2 regions of the Paenibacillus sp. MDMC362 genome follow, and region 2 is predicted to be linked to the other one. Evidence: riboswitches for the same ligand, from Rfam matches in the RefSeq annotation. Region 2 holds a riboswitch; the other holds the start of a gene.
The links. Region 2 has a riboswitch for cyclic di-GMP ahead of DP091_RS28160 (transglutaminase-like domain-containing protein). Riboswitches for the same ligand answer to the same signal wherever they lie in the genome.
Positions count from the first base shown of each region.

Region 1 (15,694 bases), on a different contig from region 2:
TGTCGCAGCTGAAGAAGGCCGGACTGATATTTGAAACGAAATATAAAAATTATATCTACTATGAGATCAACGTGTCCGTCTTCGAAGAAATCATGCTGTGGTTTTCACAATTTAACGGGGGGAAACAAGATGAGGAAAAAGAATAGTTCGATGCTGGTTATAACAACGCTGATATGTTTATTGCCAATTATTTTATCGATGACGCTGTATAACCAATTGCCTGAGCAGGTGGCTGTTCACTGGGACGCAGCAGGCAATCCGGATAATTATGTGTCGAAGGCGGTTGCGGCGTTTGTCCTTCCGTTGATTACTGCGGTTCTTAACGTCGTTGTCAATGTAGCGCTTAACAACGATCCTAAGAAAATGAACGCTGCCCCGGTATTAAGAACGATGGGTCTATGGCTCATCCCCGCGCTGTCTCTCATTCTCATGCCGATCACGCTGTTCAAGGCCATGGGGGCCGAGCTGCCGATCCAGACGATTGCACCGGCTCTCGTGGGCATGCTGCTCGTGGTCACCGGTAATTATTTGCCGAAGAGCAAACAGAACTATACGGTGGGCATCAAGCTGCCTTGGACGCTGAACAGCCAGAATAATTGGAATAAAACGCATCGTTTTGCGGGGTACCTGTGGATGGCAGGCGGAGCGTTCATGATCCTGACGGCGTTTCTGAAGGCGAACCTTGCCGTTGCAATCGTCCCTGTCATTATATTAATTGTGGCGGCTCCAGCGATTTACTCGTTCACTTTGTTTAAAAAGGGTGTGTAACGGGCGGGGCAGCAACACAAGAACGTCCCGAACGGCCAACAAGCTGACTCCATGAACGATGGGTCAGCTTGTTGTTTATTTTACGGCAGAACACGGGCTCATCCGTATCGGGTACCAAATAATGACATGAAAAGCTGAACTCCATAGTGATGGAATCCAGCCTTCCCCTTGCCTTATTTGCCGTACGGATGAATCGTCTGAATGGTGCCGTCCTCATTATAGGTCAGCTCGGTAAATTTGACGCTGCGTTTATTGTCCGCTCCGCCGGAAAGGGAGCTGTCATGGTAGAAGAGGTACCATTTATCCTGGAACTGAACGATGGAGTGATGGGTCGTCCAGCCAATTACGGGGGTTAGAATCGTGCCTTTGAACTCGAAAGGCCCCGTTGGACTCTGACTCGTGCCGTAGACGATTTTGTGTGTTGAGCCGGTAGAGTAAGAAAGATAGTAGGTTCCGTTGTATTTATGGACCCAAGGTCCTTCAAAATATCTTCGCTCTTCATCCCCTGCAACAATCGGGTTGCCCTTGTCATCAACGATGGATATTTCTTGGGGCGTCTCTTTGAAATTAAGCATGTCATCGCTCAGCTCAGCAACCCGCGGTCCGATAGCAGGCGCGTCTGCGGCAGGCCCTTCCGCATCCGGAATGTGCGACCCGGTCTGCCATTGTTCCAGCTGTCCGCCCCAGAGGCCGCCGAAGTAAATATAGGCACGATTGTCGTCATCCATGAATACGGCAGGGTCGATGCTGTAGCTGCCCGGAATGTAATGAGGCTCCGGTTTAAATGGGCCAGAAGGAGACGAGCTTGTCGCTACGCCGAGACGGAAAATATCGTCATGATCCCTGGCGGGGAAGTATAAATAGTAAGTGTTGTTCTTGAAGGCAGCATCCGGGGCCCACATTTGCTTCTTCGCCCAGGGCACATCCTTCACATGAAGAGCTTCGCCATGGTCCACGCATGGAGCATCCACATTCTCCATCGACAGAACATGGTAGTCTTCCATGTCATACTGGTCGCCGTTATCATTGGACGTGTTCTCATGATCCAAGTCATGGGATGGATAAATATAAATTTTACCCTCGAATACATGGGCGGATGGGTCTGCAGTATAGATATGGGTTACGATCGGTTCGTTAGGCTGTACGGGCTTGTTCATCACGTTTCCTCCTCGGATCATTGCATTGTAAGCGCTTGTATTCATTTTATCAGACGCGATCCTCTCCAAAAACCTAAGAAAATTAGGTTTTTCACCTAAAAATATTAGATCTTTTTGGATTGAGCCTTAGAAGTGATTCCAAAAGACCGTCTCTTCTAAGGGTAAACGTGTTGAAGGATGAGCCGGAACGGACTTCTTGCCGATCGCAACCAGCATTACGGGAATCAAATGGCGCGGAACCCCGAATGCTTCCATAAAAAGGCTTGAGTTATATCCGCCCATCGGGCATGAATCAAGACCGCGCGCCTTTGCAGCCAGCATGAGCTGCATGGCGGCCATGGAAGCGCTCCGTATCGCTTCCTCCTGTGCAAGTTCAGGCGCATTGGTGTAGGAATTCATTATCTGCCGGACCAGATTCGTTTTAACCTCCTCTGTCATGAATCCTGCCTGAACCGCTTGTTCATATATCGCTTCGGCATGTTGATGGGCCTGCAGGTTTCCCAAAACCGCGATGATAGCGGAGGCTTCAACGATTTGCTTTTGCCCATATGCGATGGGTAACAATTTGTCTTTGGTGGCCTTGTCTGTAATGGCAAGATACGTCCAATGCTGCAGATTCCAGGCGGAAGGTGCGGTACTCGCGATCTCTAACATTTCTTTAATCTCTTCATGACTAATTTTGTGTTGGGGGTCAAAATGTTTTACCGCTTGACGTTCACGTACAGTAGTTAAATAATCGGCATGAGAAATGGATGCCACGCGAATCAGCTCCCTATCATAGTTATCTTCATTCTTAAGGCCGGGAAGGTGTTCCCAACGCAGCGAACGGTTACTTGAATATAGGATAATGATGTGTTTGAAACCATTCCCTATTTTGACAACTGTACCGATACAGTGGTGAGATCCTGTATAATAAGAGTCGCGAGGGGGCGGGGTAATGAAAAAATATTTATCCATTCTTACCGATATGGAATCGAAAATTCAAGAAGGACAATATCGTTCAGGGCAGAAGCTTCCTTCCGTTCGAAGCGCGGCCCAATCCTACGGGTGCAGCATTAGTACCGTGATTCGTGCTTATACTGAGCTTGAGAAACGGCACGCCATTTATTCGGTTTCGCAAAGCGGTTATTATGTAGTCCAGAAAGATGGGGATTCGGATAACATGGATAAGAGTTTGATTGATTTTGCGTCGGCTTCTCCGGATGTGAATGTGTTCCCTTATCTGGACTTTCAGCACTGCTTGAACAAGGCGATTGATACCTATAAATATCATCTGTTTACTTATAGTGATGGGAAAGGAATGGATAAGCTCCGCCAAACGCTTGTGTCCCATCTGGCTGACGCTCAGGTATTTACCGTGCCAGATCGGATCGTGGTGACATCAGGTGCAAATCAAGCGCTGGAGATACTGGCTAAGATGCCGTTTCCAAACGGAAAATCGGTGATTCTCGTTGAGCAGCCAAGCTATAATAACTATTTGCAATATTTGGAGGCGGAAGGACTATCCGTCATTGGCATACCCCGCTCAACAGCCGGGATTGATCTGGGAGCACTCGAGGACCGGTTCAAAACGGGGAACATCAAATTTTTCTACACGATGTCCAGATATCATAACCCTCTCGGAACGTCGCTTCGAATGGAAGAGCGGAAAGCGATCGCCGCCCTGGCCAGCCGATATGACGTGTTTGTGGTGGAAGATGATTACATGGCTGACCTTGGCAGTGGACGCGGATTCGACCCCATCCATGCTTATAACCAAACTTCGCATATCATCTATTTGAAGAGCTTTTCAAAGATTATATTTCCAGGCCTGCGTTTAGGTGCCGTCGTGCTGCCGGAAGCGCTGCTGGAGGGATTTCATGCTTATAAAAAATATGGAGATACCTCACTGCTGTCCCAAGCAGCGCTCGAAATTTATATCAGCAACGGTATGTATGAACGGCATAAACAGAAAATCTACAGTCAATATGAAGCCAGAATGCAGGCAATAGACTCCGCTGTGAAACGGTACGGGGGAACCGGGCTCGTTAAAGTCGTACCCGGTGACGGCGGAATATACAAATTATTCGAGCTGCCGCAGACTATAAACTTAGAGCGGCTGATCAAGCGGCTGAAAATGCGGAACATCTTGGTGATGCCCGGAAAGTTGTTTTATTTGTCCGATTATCTGGAAAGGGAGAAGTTTTTGCGAATCAGCATTTCCAGAGCGCGCTTGGAACAGATAGAGAAGGGGGTTCAAGCGATCGTTGAGGAAGTGAAGCGGGAAGAAGGCAATCGATGGTGATTCTTTCGGGTCATGTTTATATTTAGGTTGCATTTCATAAAAATGTATTTTATATTCATCTGGTAGTTATATGATAAAAAGCTATTACTTTCGATTGTTTCCGATATGGTGTGTTCTTCCATATTCGGCAATGATCGCGGATTTATTTTATGAAATGACATCGTACGATAATGGCAAACCCACTGAAAAGTGGCGACGCAAAGCTATAGGGGCTAAGGCGGATCACTCGTATCCGCTATGCTAGCCAGTTACCGAATACGACGGAAAAGCCTCCGTCTATTCAGACAGGGGCTTTTTGCGTTTATTTCTAAAAAAATTCCATTTTCTAACCAAATTCTTTCAGGTTGGAGGAGTAGTAGCTAACGTAAAAACTGCCAACGTTTTCAAGGAGGGAAACAAACCAATCGATTGATCACCATCTAAACCAACAAGGAGTTGTATTCATGAATATGGACCAGGTCAGGAAATTGCTAGCTAGTAAATTAACCATTCTTAAACAGCCGGAATGTCCCAACATCGGTCTTGTTGGTCCCGTTAGGCTCCCTGTGCAGTTGGAGGACAATGAGGCTGTATTTAAATGGTATACTTGGTTAAATACAGGTAATTCATTTATGGATAAGAATGACATTCTGGAATCATTATCTCAGGCAGATCTTGCTTCACATCAGCAGTCTTCCGTACTAGTATATGGCGATTTTGCCAATGAGGAGCATGCCCTGATACGGATGCACAGCATTTGCCATACCGGAGATATCTTTGGAAGTAAACGATGCGATTGCGGCTACCAACTGCGGGAATCCATGCGCATGATCATCGAAAACGGTACTGGAGCTCTCTTTTATTTGGCGAATCACGAGGGTCGCGGAATAGGGCTTTTCCCCAAATCGTTAGCTTATCTTTTGCAAGATGAGGGGTGCGATACTGTAGAGGCCAATCTAAGCCTTGGCTTTGCAGATGACCATCGATCTTATGATGAAGCCATACGTGTACTCCAAAGCTTGCGGCAAAAACCAGTCACCCTGATTACAAACAATCCTAGAAAGCTGCAGTCTTTGCGGGAAAAGGGACTTTTAACCGATCATCATAAATCCATTTGGGGAGATGTATCCGAGCATAATAATCGGTATTTGGCAACGAAGATCGAAAAATCAGGTCATATTTACGACTCTTTGGTGGAGACAGCTTTATTATGATGGGGAGTGTTAATCATATGAATTTAGACCAACATTTTATGAAGCTGGCATTGGATTTGGCAGGTACGGCCAGTGGGAAAACCAATCCGAACCCGGTCGTTGGCGCACTGATAGTCAAAGACGGACAAGTAGTTGGCGCAGGTGTTCATAGGAAAGCTGGGGAACCTCACGCAGAGGTGCATGCATTTCGGATGGCTGATGGGTATACCGAAGGCGCAACGCTCTATGTTACGCTGGAACCAAGCCCTCAATCCTCCCCTTGCATAGAATTAGTCTTGAATTCGGGAGTCGCAAGAGTTGTCGTGGCGATGGAGGATCCGAATCCGAAGGTGGCCGGAAGAGGCATTCAATTATTGAGAGAGAATGGAATAGAAGTTGATGTGGGTGTATTGGGGAAGGAAGCCGAGTTACTTAATGAACGATTCGTGCACAATATGTCAAAACGACGGCCGTTTATCATTTCCCAGGTAGCCATGACGCTTGACGGAAAAATTGCCGCGTCAACGGGGCATTCTAAATGGGTTACATGTGATGAAACACAGCTTGTAGTACATAAATTAAGAAACAAAGTCGACGCCATATTAGTAGGAATTAATACGGTGTTGGCCGATGATCCGCTCCTTACGACCCGACTGCCGGAAGAAAGTGGGAAGAATCCCATACGGGTAATTTTAGATTCGAATTTGAGGTTGCCCGAAGATGCCAAAGTTACCGATTGTTCGGAAGCAGCGACATGGGTAGTCACGAAGGAGGGTGCTGATCCGGGAAGAGTACACATGCTGCAGCAAAAAGGAATTGAAGTTCTGTTCGTTCCTGTGAACCGTTTCGGGCTGGATCTCCATGCATTATCGGATATGTTATATCAGCGAGGTGTTACCGACCTGCTGGTAGAAGGAGGCAGCGAAGTAAATGGATCATTCCTTCGAGCCAACCTTATTGATAAATGGATGATTTATATCGCTCCCAAAGTGTTGGGGGGACGGCAATCCTTCTCGCCCTATGGCGGCTCGGATTTGGAATTAATGGATGACGCGGTACGCGTAAAGATTCAATCCGTACAACAAATCGGCGAAGATATTTGCATTACCGCTTATCCGGATTACCATTATTCCATGTCTAAAAGTTCCTGCGTAACAGATAATCTGAATGAACTTTCCTTGAATAGTTATTAGTGAATAGACAAATAGAGTACATGATATTATGGATGATAGAAACGGCAGCGGGATACCCAACTGCCGTTTTTTCTCATTCGCATATTCGAATCTATTATTGTCGGTTTTTCAAATTTTCCATTAACTGGTTATCAAGTCCCATGTTGATAGCATAAATCAGATGGTATATTTTTGTAAGAGACATTTTATGTAGAGCTGCTGATAAATCGTATGAATACATGCTCTAAGCAAGGGGGAAAATGGTATGCTTGTTGGAGAAGAAGGGTTCAGCATATCGAAAGGAAGATGAGTACGCATGGAAAATCCTAATAAAGTCTACAATACTGCGGTCGAAGCAACGCTGGAGGTCATTGGCGGGAAGTGGAAACCGGTCATTCTCTTTCATCTTACTTTCGGAAAAAGACGCAATAGTGAATTTTTATGCCTGATTCCCCAGATCACGCAAAAAATGCTGACACAGCATCTGCGAGAGCTGGAAGAGGAAGGCGTTATAATACGAAAGACGTATAATCAGGTTCCTCCCAAGGTGGAGTATGAACTCAGCGAGTATGGCTGGAGCTTGAAGGAAATTCTTCATTTGATGTGCCGATGGGGCGATATTCATATCGAGCGAAAATACGGCGAATCCGCCATGGTGCTGGAGAAGCCTGCATTTGAGGATCGGCACTAAGAGGTATGATAAATGAAGGAGCCGACTATTCCTTGTAGAGTCGGCTCTTTGTCATGCAGCTTGCGCGATAGCTTAGGGAATGACTTTACGCCGCCGGAGCTCGTCAAAGATGTTCATGAACATGGCTTCCGTATCGACATACTCATGAAATCCGAAGCGGCGGGCCTTCGAACCGTCTGCAAAGAAATCATAATCCCAGGAGAACACAAAATCACCGAACTTCCAGGAGGAAACCTCTTGATATGTGTGCTCCGCAAGTCCGTGATGCTCCACCATACGATTCCAGACCGGCTCTTTATCCGCCATAACCGTTTCCAGATTCATCTGCAGAGGCGGTGCGGTTTCCAGTTCGAAATACTTCGCAATCTTCGGCCATAACTCGTTCCAACGGAACAGATCCCCATTCGTGATGTTAAATGCTTGATTGGCACATCGTTCATCGGTTGCGGCCCATACTGTAGCCTTCGCGAGCAGATCGGCATCGGTCATCTCCAGCAGACTGTGATAGGCCCCCGGCTTACCTGGAAAACGCAGAGGAATGCCGAGCTCTTTCGAAATCGAGGCATAGACGGCAATGACCATCGCCAGATTCATCGGGTTCCCAAGGGCGAAGCCGCTGACAACGGATGGGCGCAGCGCCGACCAGGTCCAGACTTTGCCTTGCTGCCGTTCCTCGAGGAAGTTCTGCTGATCGATATTGAATTCTGGCGGCATATGGTTCGCATCCGTCTCCCGGGCCGGCGTCTTGAATGGACCGAGATGCGCGCCGTATACCTTGTAGCCCTGCATCAGACTGACATGCTGCAGATTGGCAGCAATGGGCTCGATAGCTTCCACGACATGGACGAGCATCGCCAGATTTGGTGCGACAAGCTCGGCCCACGTTGGCCGGTCCTGATAGGCCGCATAGAAGATATGCGTCACTTCGGTCAAGGAGCTTAATTTGGCAATCGTATCCTCCTGATCAAGCAGGTCGGCGGAGATATAACGTACCCGGTTCGTGGATTCGCCGCCTCGGCGCGATACGCCGACGATGTTCCAATCGGGAAGCGTGGCAAGGTATTCGATGAGGTTGCGGCCGATCACCCCGTTGGCTCCTACAACCAATGCCGTCTTTTGCGAATGATGTGAACGTTGATCTGTATTCATTTATTCATCTCCTAAAGTCATACTTGATTAATGTCATTTTGCACGTTAGGGTTCGGCTTGAGAAGTACGCACTTTGAAGTGACCTAGTCACTTTTTGGTAATGTTTAAGCAATGCAAAGAGGTTGACAATTAGTTTTGAATCACTTGCCGGATAAGAAACCCGTGGATAAATTGGATCTGGCAGAGCATCAAAAGACTTCCAGCTTGTGTGCCGGAAGTCTTTATTGAAAGGGAATATTCATCCCCGTGGTCGGCTAGATATAGGAAAGAAACAGGGTGGCGATACCAAAGTAGATGACAAGCGATAGGATATCGTTAATGGTTGTAATCAGTGGACCGGAGGCCACAGCCGGATCGATCTTGAATTTGAACAGAATGAGGGGGATGATGGTGCCCGCCATCGTGCCCACGATGAGTGTTGCAATCAATGAGACTCCGACCACAAGCCCCAGATAGAGATTGCCCTGCCAGAAGTATGCGATCAAGGATATCAGGATCCCGCATGTGACCCCGATCATCAAGCCGACCTTCAGCTCTCTCGCTAACAGTCGGTACACCAGCGATTTGGTCATTTCTTTCGTAGTCAGGCCGCGTACAATAACAGCTAACGACTGCGTGCCGGTGTTGCCGGTCATTCCGGCAATCATGGGCATGAAGAAGGCTAGCGCGACAACCTGTGCCAGCGTCTCTTCAAATCGGGAAATGATCGTCCCCGAGATCAGACCGATGAATAAGAGCAGGATCAGCCACGGTAATCTTCGAAAGGCGGCAACGGTTGCTTTAGTGTTGAAGTCAATGGATTTGCCCCCGGTGGCGTTCATTTTCCGAATGTCCTCATCGGCTTCCTTGATGACGACGTCGAGAATATCGTCAACCGTAATGATGCCTACAAGTTTGTTATCCTGTTCAACGACGGGGATAGCGACCAAATCGTATTTTTGGATTATCTGCGCGACTTCCTCCTGATCGGCATCCACAGGTACGGATAGTACCCGGCTGTGCATGATATCCACCATATATTCATCCGGTTCGGCCAAGATAAGTCCACGGTAGGACACCACGCCTATCAGCTTCTTGTCTTGGTCAATAACGTACAGATAGTTGATCGTTTCGGAAATGGAGACGTAAGTTTTCAGCTTCTGGACGACCTCTGATACGGTGTAATGCTGGGGAATCCACACATAACGATTGGTCATGATTCGGCCCGCAGTTTCCGGCGGGTATTTCATCAGGTTCAGGACAAACTGGGATTCCTCGTCCCGCATTCCCTTGAGGAATTCGTCTTTCTGCTCGGGCGACAGCTCATCAAGCAGAATGGCGAGGTCATCGTTATCCATCAAGTCCAGGACGATGGCTGTTTTTTCTTTGCCCAGCGTGCCCAAAACTTCGATCTGCTGGTCATGCTCCATTTCCTGAATCATATCGGCCAGCTGTTCCTCGTTCAGAAACTGCAGAAATCGGGTTTGGTCCGCATCGCTGAGATGGCTATGTATTCTGGCCAGGTCATAAGGAAGAAATTCATCGATCATTCGCTGAAAGTCATGGGGTGTATTTGCTTTCAGACTCTCTATAATGTCCGGCATCCATTGCTCCAGCGTCCGAGTATTCACGCCGACAATCCTCCTTTCTGATTCCGTTATAGGATAACGAAATGATTACGTATTATAGGGTTCACCATAACGACTTATTATTAAACAATCCGGATACGGCCAGTGGATGAAATCAAGGGTGATGGACGAGAAAAAAGAATCCGCAGCATGAGTTGCAAACGGTTGCAATTTCACATAAGATATAGGCGCACAAATCTAAGAGTAGGGGTGAGTATATGAAATACAGACGTCTTGGAAAAACCGATCTGAAAGTATCGGTAGTCGGTGTGGGAACCTGGCAGTTTGGCGGTGATTGGGGGAAGGATTTCAATCAGAAGGAAGTCGATGCCATCTTAACGCATGCGAAGGAGCTCGGCATTAATCTGTTGGATACAGCCGAATGTTATGGTCCTCATCATATGTCTGAGAATTTCATCGGTGATTTCTTGTCGCGCGACCGCCGCGAGGATTGGGTCATTGCCTCGAAGTTTGGTCATCGATGGCATGAGCAATGGGAGAACGCTTGGGATGCGAAGCAGATCCAAGTTCAGCTGGAGGAGTCACTTAAAGCGCTCCGTACTGATTACATCGACCTGTATCAATTCCATTCCGGCTCGGATGAAGTGTTCAACAATGATGATATGTGGACGATGCTGGACAAGCAGGTTCAGGCGGGAACGATCCGCAATCTGGGCATATCCATCGGAAGCAACAGAAATATCTATCAAACCGACAAGGCTGCGGAGGTGAATGCCAAAGCCATTCAGGTCGTGTATAATCGTCTGGATCAAGCTCCGGAGGAAGAGGTTCTCCCCTCATGCATGAAGCAGGATCTTGGCGTATTGGCGCGAGTTCCGCTTGCAAGCGGGTACTTAAGCGGAAAGTACAAGCCGGGAACGGTGTTCAGCGACAATGTGCGCAAGAATCGTGACCAGGACGAGATCAATGCCAAGCTGAGGCTTGTGGAAGAGATCAAGCAGAACGAAGTGCCGGAGGGCGTGAATATGGCCGAGTGGGCCTTGGCCTGGTGCTTGAAGCATCCGGCTGTCAGCTGCGTCATTCCCGGCTGCAAGAGCGTGGAGCAGGTGGAGACGAACGCGAGAGCCGTGGAGCTGGATTTGGTCCAAGACGACCATCCGGGAGCGTGGAAATCTTAGTACAACCTAGATTCGAGTGCGAATTGGACGATAATAGAAAAAGCACCTGTAGAGGTGCTTTTTCCTGTATCATTCCCATCCTGCCTGCTAACCGGCAACCATCCCGCTTCGCAGGCAGAAATTCGAATTTTAGAGATGACTCGTTGAAGCACGGGATGGTTCAATGCGATGATCCGCGGGCTTCATGAACGTTTCAATCAGGCTGGTAAAGCTGTCCCCGCCACGGCCATTGGCAACCCCCCGTTTAAAGATTTCCAGCACCGCTTCAGGCAGTGAAGCGTCAATCCCAGCGTCATGTGTAGTATGGACGGTATGTTCAACGCTGGCAGCGCCCATGGCGAGCCGGTCCACGTCCCCCGGATATTCTCCAGCATCGATGCGCGGCGTATAGAACTCAATGAATTGCGGCAGCGATGCCATCGTGCTGATCGCATGAGGCTTCAATTGCTCTGCTGTGATGCCGTTAGCCTTGCCTACTGCAACAGCGTGCAAATAACTGAGCATCCCCGTCCAGAACATATCCATTCCGATCTGATAATATAGCGCGGCGAGCCCAGGATCTTCACCCCGATAATCCGTACTCGTCAGCACTTCAAGCAACTCCTTTTGGGACTCGAAGATATCCAAGGGGCCGCTGTAAAAGGTGAACGACTCCGGCTTGCCGATTCCCGACGGTGGGACCTGCACACCGCCTGTGAGATGCGAAGCGCCATGTCCGGCCAGCCATTTGGCTGCTTCCCGGGCTTTCTCCGGGGTGTCCGAGCTTAGATTAACGAATACCTTGCCCGCGAGAATGTCAGAGTCCTTTTCAAGAATAGCGTACATCGCATGGTAATCCGTAAGACTGAGAATGACTACCTCGCTTGCATTCAAGGCTTCCTTAATTGTGGACGCTCTGATTGCTCCCTGATCAACAAGCTCATTGGCTTTACTGGCTGTGCGATTCCACAATGTGACCTCGTAACCGTGATTCAGTAACGTGCGTGCCATGGCTTGACCCATCGGTCCCAGGCCTATGATCGTCACGGATGATTGACTTTGCGTATTGTTTTTCATTTTGAATTATAGCTCCTCTCAATAAGTCTAACCCCATGCTAAACGATGACACTGGTGTCAAAGTCAACAGCTGAAGTTTGGCTAATGATTCTGTTATTTTGCAGAGCGAATATTTCAGTGTAATAGACTCATTGCACGGGACTTTGTTATAGTTAACTTAACGGGATTTTTTGGGGAGGAACCAGATGAAGCCGATTAATAAACTTAGCGTTCAAGATGATTTTGTTGGATTTTACTTGCTGAAAGAGTTAAATATGAGACAGACCAACGGCACGCCGCCGAAAGATTATTTTGACATCATTCTCTCGGATGCGAGCGGCCAGATTTCGGCCAAGTACTGGGATGTAACCATACAGGATAAAGAAACGTTCCTGCCGATGCAATTAGTCAAAATCCGGGGAACCGTGCTGAGCTACCGGGATCAGCCTCAAGTCAAAATCAGCCGAATCCGTAAAGCTACGGATGAGGACGGCGTTTCCTTAACCGATTTTGTGAGGGCTGCGCCAATCCGTCCCGTGGATCTGTTACATACGATCAAACTTACGATGAATGAGATTACGGAGCCGCAGGTACGAAGCATTGTGCAGTATTGTGTGTCGAAGGTGGAAGAGAAGCTGATACATTATCCGGCTGCCAAAACCTATCATCATGCCTATTTTGCCGGACTTGCCTATCATATTGTCCGCATGCTGGAGATTGGCGATTTCATCTGCAAGCAGCGGCCGTTTCTGAATCCGGACTTGATTAGGGCGGGCATTATCCTTCATGATATCGCAAAGCCGGAAGAGATGATCGCTCAGATGGGCATTGTTACGGACTACAGCAATCAGGGAAAATTGATCGGACATATCGCGCTGGCATCCAATTGGATCGTTGAAGCGGCCATACAGAACGACATCGCGCTGGATTCCGAAGTGGTACTGGGACTACAGCATCTCGTACTTTCCCACCATAACCTGGGAGAGTGGGGGAGCCCGGTTCAGCCGCAGACGGCTGAAGCCGTCGCGCTGCATCATATCGATCTGTTGGATGCCAAGCTGCAGATGGTAGAGGATGCCCTGGATACGACACTTGAAACGGAGCCGTGGACACCGATGATCCGCGGACTCGACAATAAGGCGATTTATCGACTGAAGGTATAAGGATTGCTTGAATACGAGTAAGAAAAGAGAGTGCCTTTTATAAAATGAGTGAGGCATCCTTCGATCCATTGGATCATGGAGGATGCCTCTTCGTTATGCTGGGAAAAGTTTAAGGTTCTTGGCTCGATATCGGTATGGTAAAGCGCACCGTTGCCCCGCGAGGCGGGGTGTTCTCGGCAGAAATATGCCCTCCATGATGCTGAATGAGAAGTTTGGCGATATACAGCCCCAGACCGGAATGCCCTTTTTGTCTGGAGGAATGATGATCCCCTTGATAAAACTGCTTAAATACCTGCTGCAGATCCTGCTGCTGCCCAAAGCCTGCTCCATTATCCGTAACAGCCATCATCACCTGCTCCTCGGTGATTTCGATCCGCCATAGAATCAGTCCGGCTTCAGGAGTATATCGAATGCTGTTCGAAACGAGATTATCCAGTACCTGCATGATGCGATAGGGATCCAAGAGGACGGGCTTCTTGTTCAATCGATTATCGTTGATCTCTGTATGGAAGATTATGTTCTGATTGCCGCATAAAGCGGCATATTCCATGGTTTTATCATCTGCCAGTTCTTCAAGATCCACGGGAAGCGGCTGAAGCCGAAAAGAGACCTTCTCAATTTCTGCGATGGTATTCATATCCTGAAGGAGCTTTGAAGCGCGTGTCGTGTTGCGTTTGATGACTTGCAGATATTGCGATCGTTTGTCTTCGTAAGACTCCTCGTTCATCTGCTCCAAGCCCTCAACATGCCCTTGAATAATCGTAAGCGGTGTCCGAAGGTCGTGAGCGAGAGCCGCAAACATGGTGCTTCTATCCTGCTCCAATCTCCACTCCCGCTCGATGGATTGCTCCAGCTCTTGACGCATGTCCTCAAAGGCATGTGTAAGTCGGTTAACTTCCGTTATAGACGATGTCCCTGTCATCGAAAAGTGTAAATTTCGCTCTTTAATTTGCTCGGCTCCTTGCAGAAGCTGCTGCAGCGGAGTGCTGATCTGTCGGCTGAATCGCCTTCCGAATATAAGCGTGAACAAGATGATGTACAGAAAAGGCGTCAGAACAAAGATGAGGGACCCGATGGTTACCAAGGGATTCAGCGCCGGATTGGCTGCCGTCACCTTCAGGTTATATCCAAGCAGAAGAGCCCCTGCAAGATTTCCGTCACCGGAGACAACCGGAGTGTATTTAACGACTTGATTCATGCTTTTATGCGTCTGGTTCAAGCGTGCCAGTATTTTTTGCCGGCTAAGTGATTCGTTGAGAGGAAGATCACCATATAGGGGTTCGCCAGTAAGGGACACTACCAGGTAGGACATGCCCTGCGAGGGGATTACCTTTTCCAGATCGGCTTGTCCCTGCCTGCCCATGACAGAATCGCCCCGGGCTTCGGCGTACTCCGAAATTACAGGGATCTGAGCTTCATAATGATTGGCCGGGAACGCGATGTCATGGTTGAACAAGTATCCAAGCAGCATCGCGAGCAGTCCCCAGGTTACAAGCGTAGCCAGCAAGCTGCAGGCCATGATCGAGGCGAAATGGCGGGCGAACGTGTTTTTGATGGAACGCTGTTTCATCATTGGGGATCCCACTTGTAGCCAATGCCCCATACGGTTTGAATATAGCTGCGGTCCTGTGCGTGGGCGGCCAGCTTGGCCCGTATTTTCTTAATATGCTCGGTGATGGTAGAGTCGTCCCCTTCAGCGTCAAATCCCCATAACTTCTCATAAATCTGCTCTCTGGAAAAGACCTGCCCCTGATGCATCGCCAGCAGTTCCAAGATCTGATACTCCTTATTCGTAAGAGCGATGTTGTGCCCGTTGCAGGTAACGGCATGCCCCTTGCAATCGATCGTCAGGGCTGGGAAGCGCAGGATGCCCTGTTCTTTGTGCGTGCGGATTCTCTGTTCTCGCCGCAGATGGGCATGGATACGGGCTTTTAATTCAGCAAGGCTAAAGGGCTTGAGCAAATAATCGTCCCCGCCGGCAGCCAGCCCTCGAATTCGGTCCACTTCACTTTGGCAAGCGCTTAAGAACACAATGGGACACTGCGTCTTTTCCCTAAGCTGCTCGCATACCGCAATGCCGTTCATATCAGGCATCATTACATCGAGTATGATCAGGGACGGCTGCTGTTTGCTCTGGATTAACGCCTCCTGTCCACTTCCGGCAGTCAGTACCTGATAGCCTTCTAGCTCCAGGGCATCTTGTATAAATGAGATGATTTCTTCTTCATCATCGACTAATAGGATCGTTTCGTTTGCCATATCTATTGCATCCTCCGAAAAATAGCTATTAAAAAAGGGTCTATCTAGTTAGTGTACACGTCATTTCTAAAGAATGAATAAAGAAATGGAATTTATTA
Region 1 covers NZ_QLYT01000051.1:120,039-135,732, reverse strand. Annotated here, with positions in the region: gene DP091_RS24220 (autorepressor SdpR family transcription factor) at 1-146, shown strand, start outside; gene DP091_RS24215 (SdpI family protein) at 130-768, shown strand; gene DP091_RS24210 (glycoside hydrolase family 43 protein) at 942-1,925, opposite strand; gene DP091_RS24205 (nitroreductase family protein) at 2,052-2,684, opposite strand; gene DP091_RS24200 (aminotransferase-like domain-containing protein) at 2,863-4,209, shown strand; cyclic di-GMP riboswitch class I at 4,372-4,465, shown strand; gene DP091_RS24195 (GTP cyclohydrolase II) at 4,653-5,402, shown strand; gene ribD (bifunctional diaminohydroxyphosphoribosylaminopyrimidine deaminase/5-amino-6-(5-phosphoribosylamino)uracil reductase RibD) at 5,420-6,574, shown strand; gene DP091_RS24185 (winged helix-turn-helix transcriptional regulator) at 6,870-7,244, shown strand; gene DP091_RS24180 (SDR family oxidoreductase) at 7,317-8,393, opposite strand; gene mgtE (magnesium transporter) at 8,648-10,003, opposite strand; gene DP091_RS24170 (aldo/keto reductase) at 10,219-11,139, shown strand; gene DP091_RS24165 (NAD(P)-dependent oxidoreductase) at 11,269-12,195, opposite strand; gene DP091_RS24160 (3'-5' exoribonuclease YhaM family protein) at 12,381-13,337, shown strand; gene DP091_RS24155 (sensor histidine kinase) at 13,447-14,910, opposite strand; gene DP091_RS24150 (response regulator transcription factor) at 14,907-15,596, opposite strand.
Region 1: linked by a shared signal. The riboswitch ahead of DP091_RS24195 (GTP cyclohydrolase II) and the one ahead of DP091_RS28160 (transglutaminase-like domain-containing protein) in region 2 are both predicted to bind cyclic di-GMP.

Region 2 (15,694 bases):
TTCTTTTCGTTGAAATTGTATTTCACCGTCCAAGTAATGACTCCGGTATCCTTATCCTGGCGATACGACTTATTCAAGAATTGGCCGCGATCTACCGTTACGGTCGCCGTCGACTCCACATTTTCCATCCCTTCGCCTGACAGGACGGCGGTATTCTCAAACCGTGACTGTTGACCGATAAGCTTCGTCGAAAAGCGAATTTCGTAAGCTTTGCTGATTGTTTCATCCTGGAATGCAAGCTCCAGCTTGCCGCCACCGCCTGTTTGAACGGTGTACTTGCCGGCATCCAGCCGTTCGCCAAGAACCGCCGAGCCGTCACCGTTAACCTGCAGATTGTATACCTCAATGGAATCCCCGATGAGCTCCAAGCCTTCAGGCATTTCATCGGTGATGACCGCGTGCTTGATCTTATTGAGCGACTTGTTAATCTGTACCGTCCAATCGATCCGGTCTTTGCCAATCGCTTTTCCTTGCTTCTCGATCAGCTTTCCGCCTTGCGGCTTCAGATTCACGACGACGGTCTGAACCCCACCCTTTATCGGAAATGCAATAATGATTTCAGTGCTTCCTTTAAGAACTTCCTTCTTAAATTCTGTGCGAATTTCCAGCTTGCCGCTGATGTTGGAATGATTCTCCACGTAATCGTTGAAGGTCATCACAACTTTCCCGTTCCGATCAACCGTAAATCGGCCAACTTCGCCTTGACCGGCAAGGAGCGGTGCGTCAATGTCCGTAAAAATCTCAAACTGCATCGGCAGCTCGAAAGTGAATGTATCCCCCTTCTTGTAGCCGTGTCCGTTCGGTAGCTCCCATTCGTAGCTGAGATTAACCGCTGCACCGATGTCCAGGCTGCTGTCCGGATTATACACCGCATCAACCACGGTACCGTTCACATCGGTTAATACGACTTTGGTGAGTATTCCTTCCATGTCGACTGCTGGTGCTGGCGTGTTATATACGTCATCCGTGACTGTCTTTGGCTCGCTAACTTCTAATTCCTGCACGCCAGTCTCTGATTCCTGCACAGTAATGGCTGATGGCTGCTCGCTACCCGCCGCATTCGCCGTCCAAGCAAATGTGCCCAATAGGGTTTGAAACAGAAGCAGCAGCGCCACAACAACTCCACTTACTTTTTTCTTCATAATCTCTCCCTCAATCTTATCATTACCCTCGTAATATTCGGTTCCGATCTTACTTTTTCGTGCGCTGATTCGTCCCATGCTTCTATCAAAATGCATGCCAATAATGGACTTCACGAGCCATCATCTTCAGGACCTGTTACGGGCGCACGATTCATTGGTGTCTGTATTTTCCTTCAGAACCCAGCGGGCTTCCTGCATTATATCGGCCAAAACTATACAATTTCTATACAACCGAAATAAGCCTTGGACATAATCGTCCAAAGCTTAGTTTTATTGCTACGCATTAATTAGTAGTATTTGGTTGCTGAATAGCTGGAGGCATCTTTAATCATTTTGTATCCGGCCCCTTTGCTTTTCCAGCTTGCATCGACGGTTGTGTCAATGGTTACCCACTGCCCGTTCAAATATACTTCATTCCAGGCGTGGTAGACATCGACGTATTCCGAGGTTCCCATGACAAGCTTTGCCGGAATATCGAGGCTTCGGAGCATGGAAGCGAACAGGGAGGCGTAATCGTAGCACATTCCCTTTTGTCCAGCGATCGTGCGGTTGCTATCGGGAAGGTAATCCGTCAGCTTGCTGGATGCCAGAGCGTTGTCGTACCGAACCGTCCCGACGATATATTCGTAGACAGCCTGTACTTTTTCCTTGTCGGAGTGAGCAGTGCGGGTTAGCTTTTTCGCAAGCTGAGCAGCCTTGCCCTCTTCGCTCCAATCGACATTTTGTACAGAGTTCAAAAATACTTGGCTGCCGTTCGTCAGTTGAAGTTTAACTGCCGCTTCCTGTACGATCTTGTATTTGCTGCCGCTGACTTGTTCGAGCACGGAAATCTTGTAGTTCCCGTTGCCCATCTGCAGTGGAAAAACTTCCTGCTGCTTCGCCCTCGAAAGCCCATATGTATATTGATCCTGACCTTTTCCGATCATGAGCTTCGTTTTGGTGCCTGCTTTCACGTCATACCGAATGACGATTGCCCCACGATCCAGTTCCTCCAAGCCCAGCCAATCTTCAGATGGTGCAGCTTGTACAACCGGAGCCCATATCAGTAACGCAAAAAGTCCAATTATCGCGAACATTGCGTTGCGCATGCTGTAACTCCCCTTCGGTGGCCAGGCTGCCATTTGACATTTCGTCAAGAAGGCCCTGTAGCTTTGCGTCCTAGTCTTTCGACAAGTTTGCCATTATCGTATTAGAGTTTCACAGGATTCAGTGGATGTTTGTCCAAAAAAACAAAAAAAGCGTCTTCGTTCGGTAGCTGGCTGTCATTGACGTTTCGTCAAGAAGACCCTGTAGCTTTGCGTCCTTGCCTTTCGACAAGTTTGCCGTTATCGTGAGTAGCTTTTGTGAATACATCATATCAAATATATCCATTTCTATCAATAAAAAAATTAAAATTTGTAATATTGTTATAGGTCCCACAGAGCTGTCTAATCCGAACGTTTGGCTCTTGTTAATTAATCGACCAATAGAGCAATAAATCTTTTGAATCTAACGTTTGTTGACTATAGTATCAAGTTTGTTATCTGGAAGCATCGAATCTTCCTCTTATACAATAAATCTAACAAGTGCACGACAAGCGAGACAACACCGTAAGGAGTGACAAACATGAGCTCACAAGCCGAACCTAAAAAACGAAAGCGCTTACGAATACGCTGGCACAAGCAGGATACGGAACTAACCCTCTTGGCGCTGCCGACCACGATTTGGTACATCCTGTTTAGTTTCTTACCGATGTTCGGGATCATTATCGCCTTTAAAAATTTCAGAATTAGCGGCGGCTTTTTGAGCAATGTGTTTAACAGTCCATGGGTAGGCTTCAAAAACTTCGAATTCTTGTTCAAATCGAATGACGCCTGGATCATTATTCGCAACACCATTGGATACAACATTGTGTTTATCGTCCTGGGGATTGTTCTGCCCGTTCTATTCGCGATTATGATCGGACTCCTCCACAGCCGTAAAGCAAGCAAGGTCTATCAGACGATGATGTTCCTCCCCTATTTCCTATCCTGGGTGGTCGTATCTGCGGTAGGCTGGGCTTTCTTAAGCTTCGACAAAGGAATTGTCAATCAAATGCTCGTCAGTATGGGCAGCGACCCGATTAACTGGTATATGGAGCCGAAATATTGGCCATTCTTCTTGATTCTCTTAAATGTCTGGAAGGGCCTGGGCTATGGTATGGTCATTTATTTGGCAACCATCACGAGCATCGACAGCACCTATTATGAAGCAGCTGTTATTGATGGCGCTTCGATTTGGCAGCAGACAAGATTCATTACATTGCCCATGCTCAAGCTGGTGATCGTCATGATGTTCATCCTGGCCGTAGGGCGCATATTTTACACCGATTTCGGTTTGTTCTATCAGGTCACGCGAGACTCCAATTCGCTGTTCAACGTGGCGACCACCATTGATGTCATGGTGTATAAACAATTGAAAACCGCCACCGTAGGGATGGCATCCGCAGCCGCATTCGTACAGTCTGTTCTGGGATGCGCTACGATTCTGATCGCTAACTGGATTGTTCGTCGAATCGATCCGGATAGCGCGATGATGTAAGGAGGCAAGACGATGACACCAAAAACCACTTACGAGACGGGCCTTGAGAAGTTTAACCGTACAAATAAAGCCGTCAACCTGTTCTTCAACCTGGTATTTATTATTTTGGCGCTGCTCTGCGTCATACCTGTAATCGTTGTTCTGTCCATCTCCTTCTCCAGTGAGGAGTCCATCCGAGAGACCGGATATCATCTGCTGCCGGTTGCTTTGTCGGCCGAGGCTTACGTTTACATCATCAAGCAGGGAACGATGATTCTGCGGGCCCTCGGTGTATCGGCCCTCGTTACCGTGGTCGGTACCGTGCTCGGGGTGCTGCTAACCGCCTCCATGGGTTACGTTCTCTCTCGCCCAAACTACAAGCTGAGGGGCTTTCTGACTTGGGTGGTATTCATCCCGATGGTATTCAACGGCGGCTTGGTGTCCAGCTACTTCATTAACACGAATTTACTGGGACTGAAAGACAGCATTTGGGCGCTTATTCTCCCGCTCGCCGTTTCATCGTTCAACGTCATCATATGTAAAACCTTTTTCAAAAGCACGATTCCCGACGGGCTGATCGAATCAGCCGAAATCGACGGCGCGAGCCAGCTGCGAATCTTCTTCTCGATCATCATGCCGATCTCGCTGCCGGTCATCGCCACCATCGGATTGTTTCTCTGCTTTGCTTACTGGAATGACTGGTTTCAATCCATGCTGTATATCGACAACCAGAACCTGTATTCCCTGCAAGCGCTGCTCAACAGCTTAATGAGCAATGTCGATGCACTCGCCAAGAATGCAGCGAGTATGGGCGTTAGCTACGCCATGCTCGTCGCAACGATGCCGAAGGAATCCGCCCGCATGGCGGTCGCCATTCTCATCGTGCTGCCTGTAGCATTCGCCTACCCTTTCTTCCAGAAGTATTTTATTTCCGGATTGACGGTCGGCGCCGTGAAGGGCTAATGACGAAATAAACCAAGACAAGCTTGGTTTATGATAAATATCCGCTGAACAACACTCAGGTAATTTAACTTCAAAAAGGGGGAAATGAAATGAAAAGAGCATTAAAGTTCATCTCTACGCTGTGCGTGCTGACGCTTATGTTGACCGCTTTGGCAGCCTGCGGCGGCTCGAAGCCTGCTTCCACAACAGACGGATCCCAAGCGACGCCGGACACATCCAAAGACTCCGAAACGACAAGCAAGGATATTCCGACGCTAACCTGGTGGACCATCGGCGGCCAAGTACCGAACAATTTCAGCAAGGCGGTCGATGCCATGAATGCCTATACGGCCGAGAAGATTGGCGTGAAGGTCGACATCAAGGTAGCCAGCTGGGGCGAATGGGACACCAAAATGAACACCATCGTGAATACCGGCGAGCCCTTCGACATCATGTTCACGAACAGCGGTAAATACAGCAAGCAAGTGACAATGGGCGCGTTTGCCGATATTACGGATCTGGTTCAGAGCGAAACGCCGGACTTGTACAAATTGATTCCCGAAAAGGTATGGGAAGGCACCAAGATCGGCGGCAAATATTATTCCGTTCCGACATACAAGGATTCCGCGCTGACGCAGTACTGGGTATTCGATGACAAGTATGTGCAAAAGTACAATATCGACATCAACAATATCAAAACATTGCAGGATCTGGATAAGCCGCTTCGTGACATGAAGGCCGGCGAAGGCAAAAGCTTCTATCCGCTGCCAATGACGCAAGGCGAAGGCTTGAACGGTTTCTTTAACGAATATGACGATTTAACGCTGGGCTTCCCTCCCATCGGCGTAAAAGCGGACGATGCATCGCGCACGGTCGTCTCCGTTCTCGAGCAGCCGGATATCATGGCAAATCTGAAGCTCCTGCATCAGTGGTATCAGGATGGCATCATCAACCCGGACGCTCCGACGAAGACGGAGAACGACAAAGGCAGACCGTTCTTTGCAGCCCAGGCATTCCCGGGAGCCGAGGTCAGCTGGCAAATCAATGACGCCATTGAAAAGTATAATATGGTACAGCATTATGGACCGATCTATACCACCAGCACGATCCAAGGCTCGCTAAACGCGATTTCAGCGAATTCCAAGTATAAGAAGGAAGCATTGAAATACCTTGAATTAGTGAATACCGATCCTAAACTTCGCAATATGCTGGCATTCGGCGAGTTAGGCGTCGACTACAACAATGTCGATGGCGAAAAGGTGATTGAGCGTACATCCGATACTTGGCCGCTGGCTGCCTACACGCAAGGCACATTCTTCAATTTGGCGGTGACCCAGGGCGCCCCTGAAGATCAATGGGAGCAGGTTAAAAAGCTGAACGATGCAGCGACCTCTTCCACCGTTCTGGGCTTTGCGCTGGACATCACCGATCTTCAGACCGAAGTGGCGAACTGCCAAGCCGTATGGGATAAATACAAATATGAGCTGATCACGGGCGCATCCGATCCGGAAACCATGGTGCCGAAGATTACGGCTGAATTAAAGTCAGCCGGCATGGACACGATTATGCAAGCTGCCCAAGAGCAAATCAACAATTACTTCAAGTAAGATTACAATCAGGCGCATCCCTTAATGAGGCTCTCTTAAGGGGTGCTTTTTCCTTAGATCTATGAAGCTGGGCGCTAATCGTGTTAAATTGAGATATGGCAACATCTGTTTCAACGACCTGCTGCAATCGAGGTGTCGTATGGGCTCTTTTTTGCAAATCAAAATTTATCGTCACAAGTTTATTGCCTATGTCATCTTCGTCGTGGTCATCGGACTTACGCTGGGTACGCTGACCTGTGCCATGCTGCTGAATCAATGGGTTGGCAATGCCCGCATCGAGGCGGCCAATGCCTTCTCGCGCGTAGAGAATGAGCTGCAGTATGATGCCGATCGCATCGAGGCTTACATGCAGCGAATGTATTCCAATCCCGCTCTGATGGATGATGCTCGCAGCTTTTTAAGCAGCAGCGCTGAGGGTTACTTAACCCGCAGGCTGCAGAACAGCCAATTCTCACAGCCGCTGGTTTCTTTTCCGGAGGATGTGAAGACCTATCTGTACAGCTGGGCGCAGGGCGAAATCACGCAGATAAGCACGCATACCGACAAGTATGGCAATGTCGTCCGTTTTAATGATAACGGAATTGCAAGCTTTACCTTCGGGCTTCCGAATACGGATGAAACTTTTCGCGATACCTTGATGAAGGGGTTCGTATACCGCAAGAAACTGTCGAATCCAACGTCAGGTTCCCAGGAATTCGGTGAGCTGCGCTTCTTGGTCAGCAGCGAGCAGATCTTTAAATCCGTTCAAAGCTTCCGATTGGGTAATGCCGCTGCAGTCAGCCCCTCCGGTGAAATATATCTGATCGGTAACGAACAGGACCGGGACCTGGAGGAGTTATCCCGACTAGCCGCGGCGAAAGAACGCAGTCACGGCATTATTTCGAAAGGCGTTTTGAAGCATATCTTTTATGTCTCCTTTCCATCCACCAAGTTTAATTTCAAATTCGTCAGCATCATCGATTTATCTATGCTCATCCGTCAGCATGCCGGGATGCTGATCACCATCTTTATGATCATATTGACGGCCATGATCAGCGTGCTTCTGCTCATTGCATACAATATGCGGGATGATGCCCTCTTCCTGCGCCGCATCATTCAATCGATTGGACGTGTGAAGATGGCCAATTTCACGCCTAACCGCCCTGCCCGTTACCGTCGAAATGAATACGGCATGATCGCCCGGGAATTGGACGATATGATTCAGCAGCTGGATAAGCATATCCGCAACGAATATCTGTTAAAGATCAAACAGCAGGAAACTGAAATGAAAGCGCTTCAACATCAAATTAACCCCCATTTTTTATACAATACGTTGGAGGTGATCCGCTCCACTGCTCTTGTCAATCAAGACAGGGACACCGCTGATGCCATTGCAACGCTGGGGACGCTCTATCGTGATATCGTCAAAAAGGAAAATATCATTTCGATTGCGAGCGAACTGGAATTGCTGCAGAAGTACTTGGAGATTATGGAGTTTAAGTATCCCGAGCGTTTTTATTATCAAGTGAATGTAGAGCCGGCGCTGCTGCATATCCCTACCGTGAAATTCTGGATGCAGCCTTTGGCTGAGAATTTTTTTATCCACGGTTTTAACGCGAATCATGAGTTTAATTTGTATGTCGTTAATGGCTATGAAGCCGAAGATGGTTACGTACTGGAATTCGTGGACAATGGGCGCGGTATTCCTCCGGAGCGTTTACGTACCGTTCGAAGCACAATGTCTAATCATGATGAACCTTCTTCCCATAGTATCGGACTGCGCAACGTATATACGCGCCTTCACTTTTTCTACGGGAGCGGCTTTTCGATCGAGATTGCGAATAATGAGGAAGCTGGAGTCAACATATCCGTGCGGATTTCAAAAGAGGTGATTGAACATGTACAAACTGATGATTGTGGATGACGAACCTCAGATTTTGGAGGGAATGAAGCGAATTCTGGATTGGAAGCAATACGGATTTGGCCGGATCGAGACCTGCGAATCCACGGACGAAGCCATGTCCAAGGTGGTCGACCTGCTGCCGGATGTCGCCATATTCGATGTTTGCATTGGCAAGGAGCTTGGATATGAAGCGATCCGCAGGCTGAACGAATTTCAAATTCCTACGAAATATATCATTATGAGCGGCTATAGTGAATTTACATATGCCCAGGAAGCCATTCGGTGTGGCGTCAAAGACTATCTGCTCAAGCCTGTGGAACGCACCAAGCTGCAGCAGGTGATCGAGAAGATCATCGTCGAGGATCTGGGCGGTTCGATAGGTAACAGGAACGGCGAAAGCTTGAACAAGGACCCGGTATTAGGTGTAAGCCACGACAGCTTATCCAAGCTGGTCAACCGCATCCTGCTGATGATCAGGACAGAGTATGCTCAGAATATCACGTTGAAATCCGTAGCGGAGCGTTTCCAGATGAACAGCACCTACCTTGGACAATTGTTTCTTAAAGAAACCAACATGAAGTTTTCCGAATACCTCATGGCTTACCGAATGCTTCTTGCGCAAGAACGAATTCAATCAACAGATGAGAAGATTTCCTACATCGCCTTTTCCGTCGGCTACAACAATCTCAACTATTTCTATACGCATTTTCACAGCTTTTTCCGAAAATCTCCTTCTGAACTGCGGGGAAAAGGGTAACAGCGAACGCGGCGAAAAAAAGGAGGGTATCGATGATGTTAAAGCACCCAAGGCCCACACGCATCTTCATGATCATCAGTCTCATAATGCTGCTGACATCCTATACAACCGGCTGCTTCCGACAGCCCGGATACAACGACCAAACATACGATGGGGACACGGTAAATCTGATCTATTATACGATCGGCGAGCCCGACAAGGATCTGCAGCTCGTCAATGATAAAATCAATGAAATCATGGCTCGTAAAATCGGTGTGACGATCACCTATGTCAAGGTAAGCTGGCAGGAGTATGAGGATCGTCTGAACACACTCATATCCGCCGGCAGCCCGTTTGATATCGCCTTTGCACCTGAGTATGCAACGACCGCTATGCGCGGCGCCTGGCTGAAGCTGGATGACTACCTTGCCGGCCTGGGCAAGGAAATGTACGATGCCATTGACCCAACCTTTTGGCAGGGGGTACGCATGAACGATGGCAGCATTTACGGTGTGCCGACCAATAAAGAGTTAGCCGTGCTTGATCAGTGGATGTACCCCGCTTCCATCGTCAATAAATATAATATCGACATTACCAAATACAATACGCTGGAATCGCTTGAGCCGCTGCTTCGGATGATTCATCGGGAAGAGCCCGCCTACATCCCCATGGAATTGGATCGAGATTCCCACAATTTCTTCACTCTCCATGGATACGAATATATTATGAACCATAAATTGCCCTTGATGATCAAATCACTGGACCCGAGCGCTCAGGTGGTGAATATTTTCGAAACCAAGGAAGCGCGGCAGGTGCTGGATACGTTGCGGCGTTATTACAAGGAGGGCTTCATTAATGAGGATGCCGCGCTGCGAGAGCCCGGAGGACTTAAACGCGGCGCCAAAGTGTTCTGGAAGTCTTCGGGCGGCGGTCCGCTCTCGGAGACGACTTGGAGTAAGGATCGCGGCTACAAGATTGTAGCCCATCCCGTAACTCCAAGCACCGTCACCACGGAATCCGTTCGGGGAGGCATCATGGCCGTGAATGCCAACACCAAACATCCCGTAGAGTGTATTAAATTTTTGAATTTACTCAATACGGACCCCGAAATACGAAACTTATTCAACTATGGGATCGAAGGCGTGCACTACACGCTGGATGAACAGGGGCAAGTCGTTCCAACTACGGAGATGGACAGCCATGGCGACCCGCTCCCGGATGCGCCTGCAAGCCGTTATTCAGGTGTACAATACACGCAGGGGAATTGGTTTATCCTGAAAACCATGGGCGGCGATAACCCGGATCCCCTTGACAAGTGGGATCAATTCCGCAAATACAACGCTGGCGTCGTCAAGTCCACCGTGCTCGGCTTTACGCCCGATCTATCCCAGCTGACCGCTCAAACCGATAACATCGAGATGGTCTGGCATAAATATTATCCGAGCCTCATGACAGGCTCCGTCGATGTGGATACGATCCTCCCCAAGTTTAACGCAGAGCTGAAGCAGGCGGGCATAGACGACGTAAGGCAGGAAGTGCAGAAGCAGCTGGATGCTTGGCGGAGCAGGGCAAGGTGAGTGCTGGCAGCTGGGTTCCTCCGGGGACCAGTGGACCTTGACCCCCACATCGAGACATGGATCCTATTCGAAAAAGACCTGAAGCGGAGCTTCAAGGTCTTTTTCGCCGTATTTTCCACTTGGTCCCCTGTACGGTGACAGGAAGGAAATACAGTTAGGGTAATTAGCTACTCCCATTTATCATAGGCTGCGTGCAAATTGACTTCGGACAGGAGCCCTTTTTGCAGCTGTGGATTCGGAACCATTCGGTTGTACTTTATAATCTTTAGATTAATGGCCTCAAACTCTGTCTCTGGAATCGCAGCCGACTCCGATCGCTCCAAGAGCCGCTTGATGTCGGCAGCGATTTCTTTTCTCAGCTCGACCCATGCTGGCTGGTAATTCGCGTTCTTCATGATCCCGGTCAGAACATCCCCGTCTTCGATCTTAATCGGCTTTCCCTTAAACGGCGAATCGTCAAAGCCGCCTTCTCTGGCAAATTTGTCGATGGCCGATTCCAGAAGCCCGCTGCTGGTCGACATGTGGCGCCGTTCCTTTTCTTCACTATGATCTTCTTCAGGAGCAGAAGCGGATTCTTTTAGATCATCATTCAAATCCATATCGATCACCTCCAATTTTACATATAAGGGAAATAAAATTTTTTTGATGAAATGTCAAAGATTTTATTCCTCCCCCTTGTCATCCTGATGAGTAAAATCATCCAAAATATAACATGCCGGATTTAAAATTAACAGCTCGTTTCAGCGTATACCGCCGATCATTTTGGATGGGTCAGGGATTACATACTGCAACGTATGGTCGAGAATTTTTCATTGACAAGCCATCAACGCCAATATATGATAATGATTATCATTTTCATGTACACAAGAATTTTTAAAAAATATTTTATTAGAAGGAAGGATATATCCATGTTTAAAAAACGAGAAATTTCCTTAAGAGCATTATTTATTTCGGCAGTGATCTTGGTTCTGCTCGTCGGCTGTTCAAGCCAGCAGTCAAGCTCGACGTCTGAACCGGCTGCGACTGAAAACGCTTCGACCAGCACAGGCACGCCTAAAACGGAAACACCGGCTTCCCAAGAGACCGATGCTACATATCCGATCGTAATCAAACACGCTTTTGGCGAAACCGTCATTAAAAGCAAGCCTGAACGTGTAGCTACGATTCAATGGGCCAATCATGATGTGGCTCTCGCTCTTGGGGTTGTTCCAGTAGGCTTTTCTGCAGCGAATTACGGCGTTCAGGATGACAGCGGACTATTGCCTTGGACGGCTGAGAAGCTCAAGGAACTTGGCGTAAGTGAGCCTAATGTTTTTCAGGATACGGACGGCCTTGACTTCGAGGCGATTTCCGATGCCGACCCGGATGTCATTCTGGCAGCCTACTCCGGAATCACGCAGGAAGACTACGATATTCTAACCAAGATCGCTCCGGTTGTAGCGTACCCGACAACTCCTTGGCTCACCACTTGGCGGGAACAAGTCCTGTTAAATGCAACCGGCATGGGCATGAAAGCGGAAGGCGAACAGCTCATTAAGGATACGGAAAACCTGGTCAAGGAAAAAGCAAGCGAGCATCCTGAGATGCGTGGCAAGAAAGTGGTTTGGGTCAATTTCTCGGCTAAAGACATGTCCAAATTGCACATCTACACCCCTACTGATCCTCGCGGCTCTTTTCTGATGGAGCTCGGGATGGAATATCCTGAAAGTGTTACGAATCAGATTACCGACACTACCAACTACTCGCTGAATATAAGCGCGGAGAACGCTGATGTCCTTAACGATGCGGATATTTTGGTTGGTTATGGCGATGAGAGTTTATATGAAGCTGTTAAAGCAGATTCCCTGCTCGGCAAGATTCCGGCTATTCAAAGAGGCTCCGTCGTGTTTATTGGCAACGGCACGCCGCTGGCGGCAGCCGGAAACCCGAACCCTCTTGCCATCTCGTATACCATCGATGAGTACCTGGATTTGCTTGAAGGAGCTATTAGCAAAATAAATGAATAGTTCATCCATTTCAGAAAACAAAACCCTAAACTCCCGCATTCCCAGGAATTTCGGCACGGTTCTGGTGATATGTTTGGTTTTGCTCGGTATTAGTGTGCTCGCATCTTTCACCTTAGGCTCCCGGCCCATCCGATTTCATGAATTGATGGACGGATTATTTCACCCGGACATCGATTCCTACGGAGCAAACGTGGTTCGAAAAAGGATACCTCGAACGATTTTCAGTTTGTTTTGCGGTGCAGCACTTGGCGTTTCCGGGGCGCTTATGCAAGCCGTCACCCGCAACCCGATTGCAGACCCGAGCATTCTGGGCGTCAACACCGGCGCAGCATTGTTTGTGGTCTGCGGAATTGCGTTCTTGAATATTAGCAGCGCTAATCAATATATCTGGCTAGCCTTAGCCGGAGCGACCATTACCGCAGTGTTTGTATTCGGAATCGGTTCCATGGGGCGTGGCGGTGCTACGCCCCTTAAGCTTGTTTTGGCTGGAGCCGCCACAAGCGCCGCCCTCTCTTCGTTGGTTAGCGCAATCATGATTCCACGCTCCTACGTCATGGATCAGTTCAGATTCTGGCAAGTGGGCAGCGTGGGTTCAGCGAACTGGAGCGATATGGCTACGTTCGCACCGTTTCTGGTGGGCGGCATGCTGTTAGGCATTATTTCGGCCTCGGCGTTGAATGCGTTGGCGCTTGGAGACGAGGTCGCGACCGGACTGGGCGTTCGTACAGGAGTACTACGGCTTGTCGCGGCTTTTGCCGGGGTTCTTTTATGCGGAGCAACTACGGCGCTGGCAGGACCCATCGGTTTTATCGGACTTTTATCAACACATGTCATCCGCCTTCTTCTTGGCTCCGACTTGCGTTATATTATACCGATGTCTGCCATTTCGGGAGCTGTCATTTTAACAATATCCGATGTCATCGGCAGGCTGGTCGGCAGCCCCGGAGAACTTGAAGTCGGCGTAGTCACTGCCTTTATCGGGGCACCGATCCTGATCATATTAGCTATGAAAGCGAAAGTGCGTTCATTATGAAAAATAAAACTGTTGCGTTTATTATGGCAGGGAGGCGTCAAAGACGCCGGCGATGGATCCTTGTTACCAGCTTCCTTGCGTTGCTTGCCTGCGCGCTCTGCTGCGCCATGCTTTTACTTGGCAGTACCATTTATCCCATTCAGGATGTCGTCCGGGCGCTTTCGGGGGAGAACATCAAAGGGGTATCTTTTGCTTTGAATACCATACGCTTGCCGAGAATGCTGGCCGGTCTTTTTGCCGGATTTGCTTTTGGCCTGGCCGGCAACACCTTCCAGACCATGCTGCGCAATCCTCTTGCGAACCCGAATGTCATCGGAATTACATCCGGTTCGAGCGCAGCGGCTGTTTTTTGCATTATCATTCTTCATACAAGCAATGCTGTTGTTTCCATCGCTTCGGTGGTCGCAGGTCTGGCTACAGTAACCATCATTTATCTGTTGTCCCGGGCAAAGCCATTTTCCGTCGGGCGATTAATTTTGATCGGTATCGGCATGCAGGCCATGCTGAACGCAGTTATATCCTATCTTCTCTTGGTCGGCGCGGAGCAAGACATTCCGACAGCATTCAGATGGCTTAGCGGCAGCCTTAATGGCTCCCAAATGCATGAGCTTCCGGCTCTGGTGATATCGGTTCTGATTGGTACCCCTATCATTGTCATGCTTGGAAAACATCTAAGTGTACTGGAACTGGGAGAACAATCCGCCGCTTCTCTCGGGGTGAATACGGACCTGACCCGAATGGTGCTTATCTTAAGCTCCGTCTGCATGATCGCGATCGCTACCGCTACGACAGGCCCTATCGCTTTTGTCGCTTTTCTCTCAGGACCGATCGCCAAGCGATTGGTTGGCGTCGGGTTTTCGAACGCCATCCCGGCGGGGCTTGTTGGCGTAAATCTGGTTATGGCTGCCGACCTCGTCGGACAGTTTGCTTTTGAGGTCCGTTTTCCTGTGGGTATCATAACCGGAATCCTCGGAGCGCCTTATTTGATTTTCTTGCTGATCCGAATGAATCGAAAGGGAAATTTATAATGAAACCTACGCATATTTTTAAAGCTGAGCATACAGTAGCGGGATACGATAATAAAACCATCATTCACGACATTAGTCTTGTCATTCCCAGTCATAAGATCAGCGTTATTATTGGAGCCAACGGATGCGGAAAATCTACGCTTCTGAAAACAATGGCACGGCTGATCAAGCCTACATCTGGTCAAGTTACGCTGGACGGAAAGCCTATCGGCCATATACCGCCGAAAGAGCTGGCTCGTGTACTGGGTCTGCTGCCGCAGTCTCCCATTGTTCCTGAGGGGATCTCCGTCGCGGACTTGGTGGGACGCGGAAGGTTTCCACACCAGTCATGGTTTAGCGGGTGGACCAAAAAGGATGAGGAAGCCGTTTCCGAAGCGATGGAAATTATGAATATCACGGAGCTGGCCAATCATAACATAGACGAGCTCTCAGGCGGTCAAAGACAGCGCGTCTGGATCGCTATGGCACTGGCACAGCAAACCGACATTTTATTGCTCGATGAACCTACAACCTTTCTAGATATTACTTATCAGATCGAAATTCTTGACTTGCTCACAGACCTAAACCGAAAATATGGAACGACGATTGTCATGGTTCTCCATGATATCAACCTGTCCGCTCGTTATGCAGATCATATCTTTGCGCTTCATAACGGATTGCTTGTGGCTGAGGGGGCGCCATCGCAAGTCATTACGAGCACCATGATCAAAGACATATTCGGGCTTGATTGCTCGGTAATCGAAGACCCCGTGTCAGGCTCACCCCATGTGATACCCAAAGGACGATATCATGTTCTATGATGTAGTGGATTCATTTTCTGGAAACAAGGTCTTTTACTGCACCTATTAAAGCTGCCGGGAGTAATGTAACGGCAAAAATGGCAGTGAATAAGTTATGTTCTTGGGTTTTATAAGGTGTGAACCATTCCGTAAATAACTTCGATTCAGAAAAATCGGCAAATAATGACCCTTCTTTAACTTTGAATGGGGTCCACAAGGCATTATCAAAAGCGATAAACAGTATTTGTAATACAATAAGTCCCCCTAAGAAATACATCCAGCTTTTTATCCGGGAAGAACCAGCTTTATGTTGTGTATCTTTTAATGGATGCAATCTCCTTTTTACCATTTATTCATTCATCAAGCATTCGCGGGGACTCTTATAAGTCTTTCCTCTTAAATAGGCTTATCGTTAAGAAATAGG
Region 2 covers NZ_QLYT01000069.1:55,223-70,916, forward strand. Annotated here, with positions in the region: gene DP091_RS28155 (LPXTG cell wall anchor domain-containing protein) at 1-1,142, opposite strand, end outside; gene DP091_RS28160 (transglutaminase-like domain-containing protein) at 1,430-2,230, opposite strand; cyclic di-GMP riboswitch class I at 2,244-2,332, opposite strand; cyclic di-GMP riboswitch class I at 2,390-2,476, opposite strand; gene DP091_RS28165 (ABC transporter permease) at 2,748-3,701, shown strand; gene DP091_RS28170 (carbohydrate ABC transporter permease) at 3,714-4,643, shown strand; gene DP091_RS28175 (ABC transporter substrate-binding protein) at 4,733-6,229, shown strand; gene DP091_RS28180 (sensor histidine kinase) at 6,369-8,132, shown strand; gene DP091_RS28185 (response regulator transcription factor) at 8,107-8,868, shown strand; gene DP091_RS28190 (ABC transporter substrate-binding protein) at 8,901-10,424, shown strand; gene DP091_RS28195 (DnaJ family domain-containing protein) at 10,592-11,023, opposite strand; gene DP091_RS28200 (iron-siderophore ABC transporter substrate-binding protein) at 11,333-12,430, shown strand; gene DP091_RS28205 (FecCD family ABC transporter permease) at 12,423-13,463, shown strand; gene DP091_RS28210 (FecCD family ABC transporter permease) at 13,460-14,491, shown strand; gene DP091_RS28215 (ABC transporter ATP-binding protein) at 14,491-15,291, shown strand; gene DP091_RS28220 (YfzA family protein) at 15,302-15,604, opposite strand; gene DP091_RS28225 (ABC-2 transporter permease) at 15,651-15,694, opposite strand, start outside.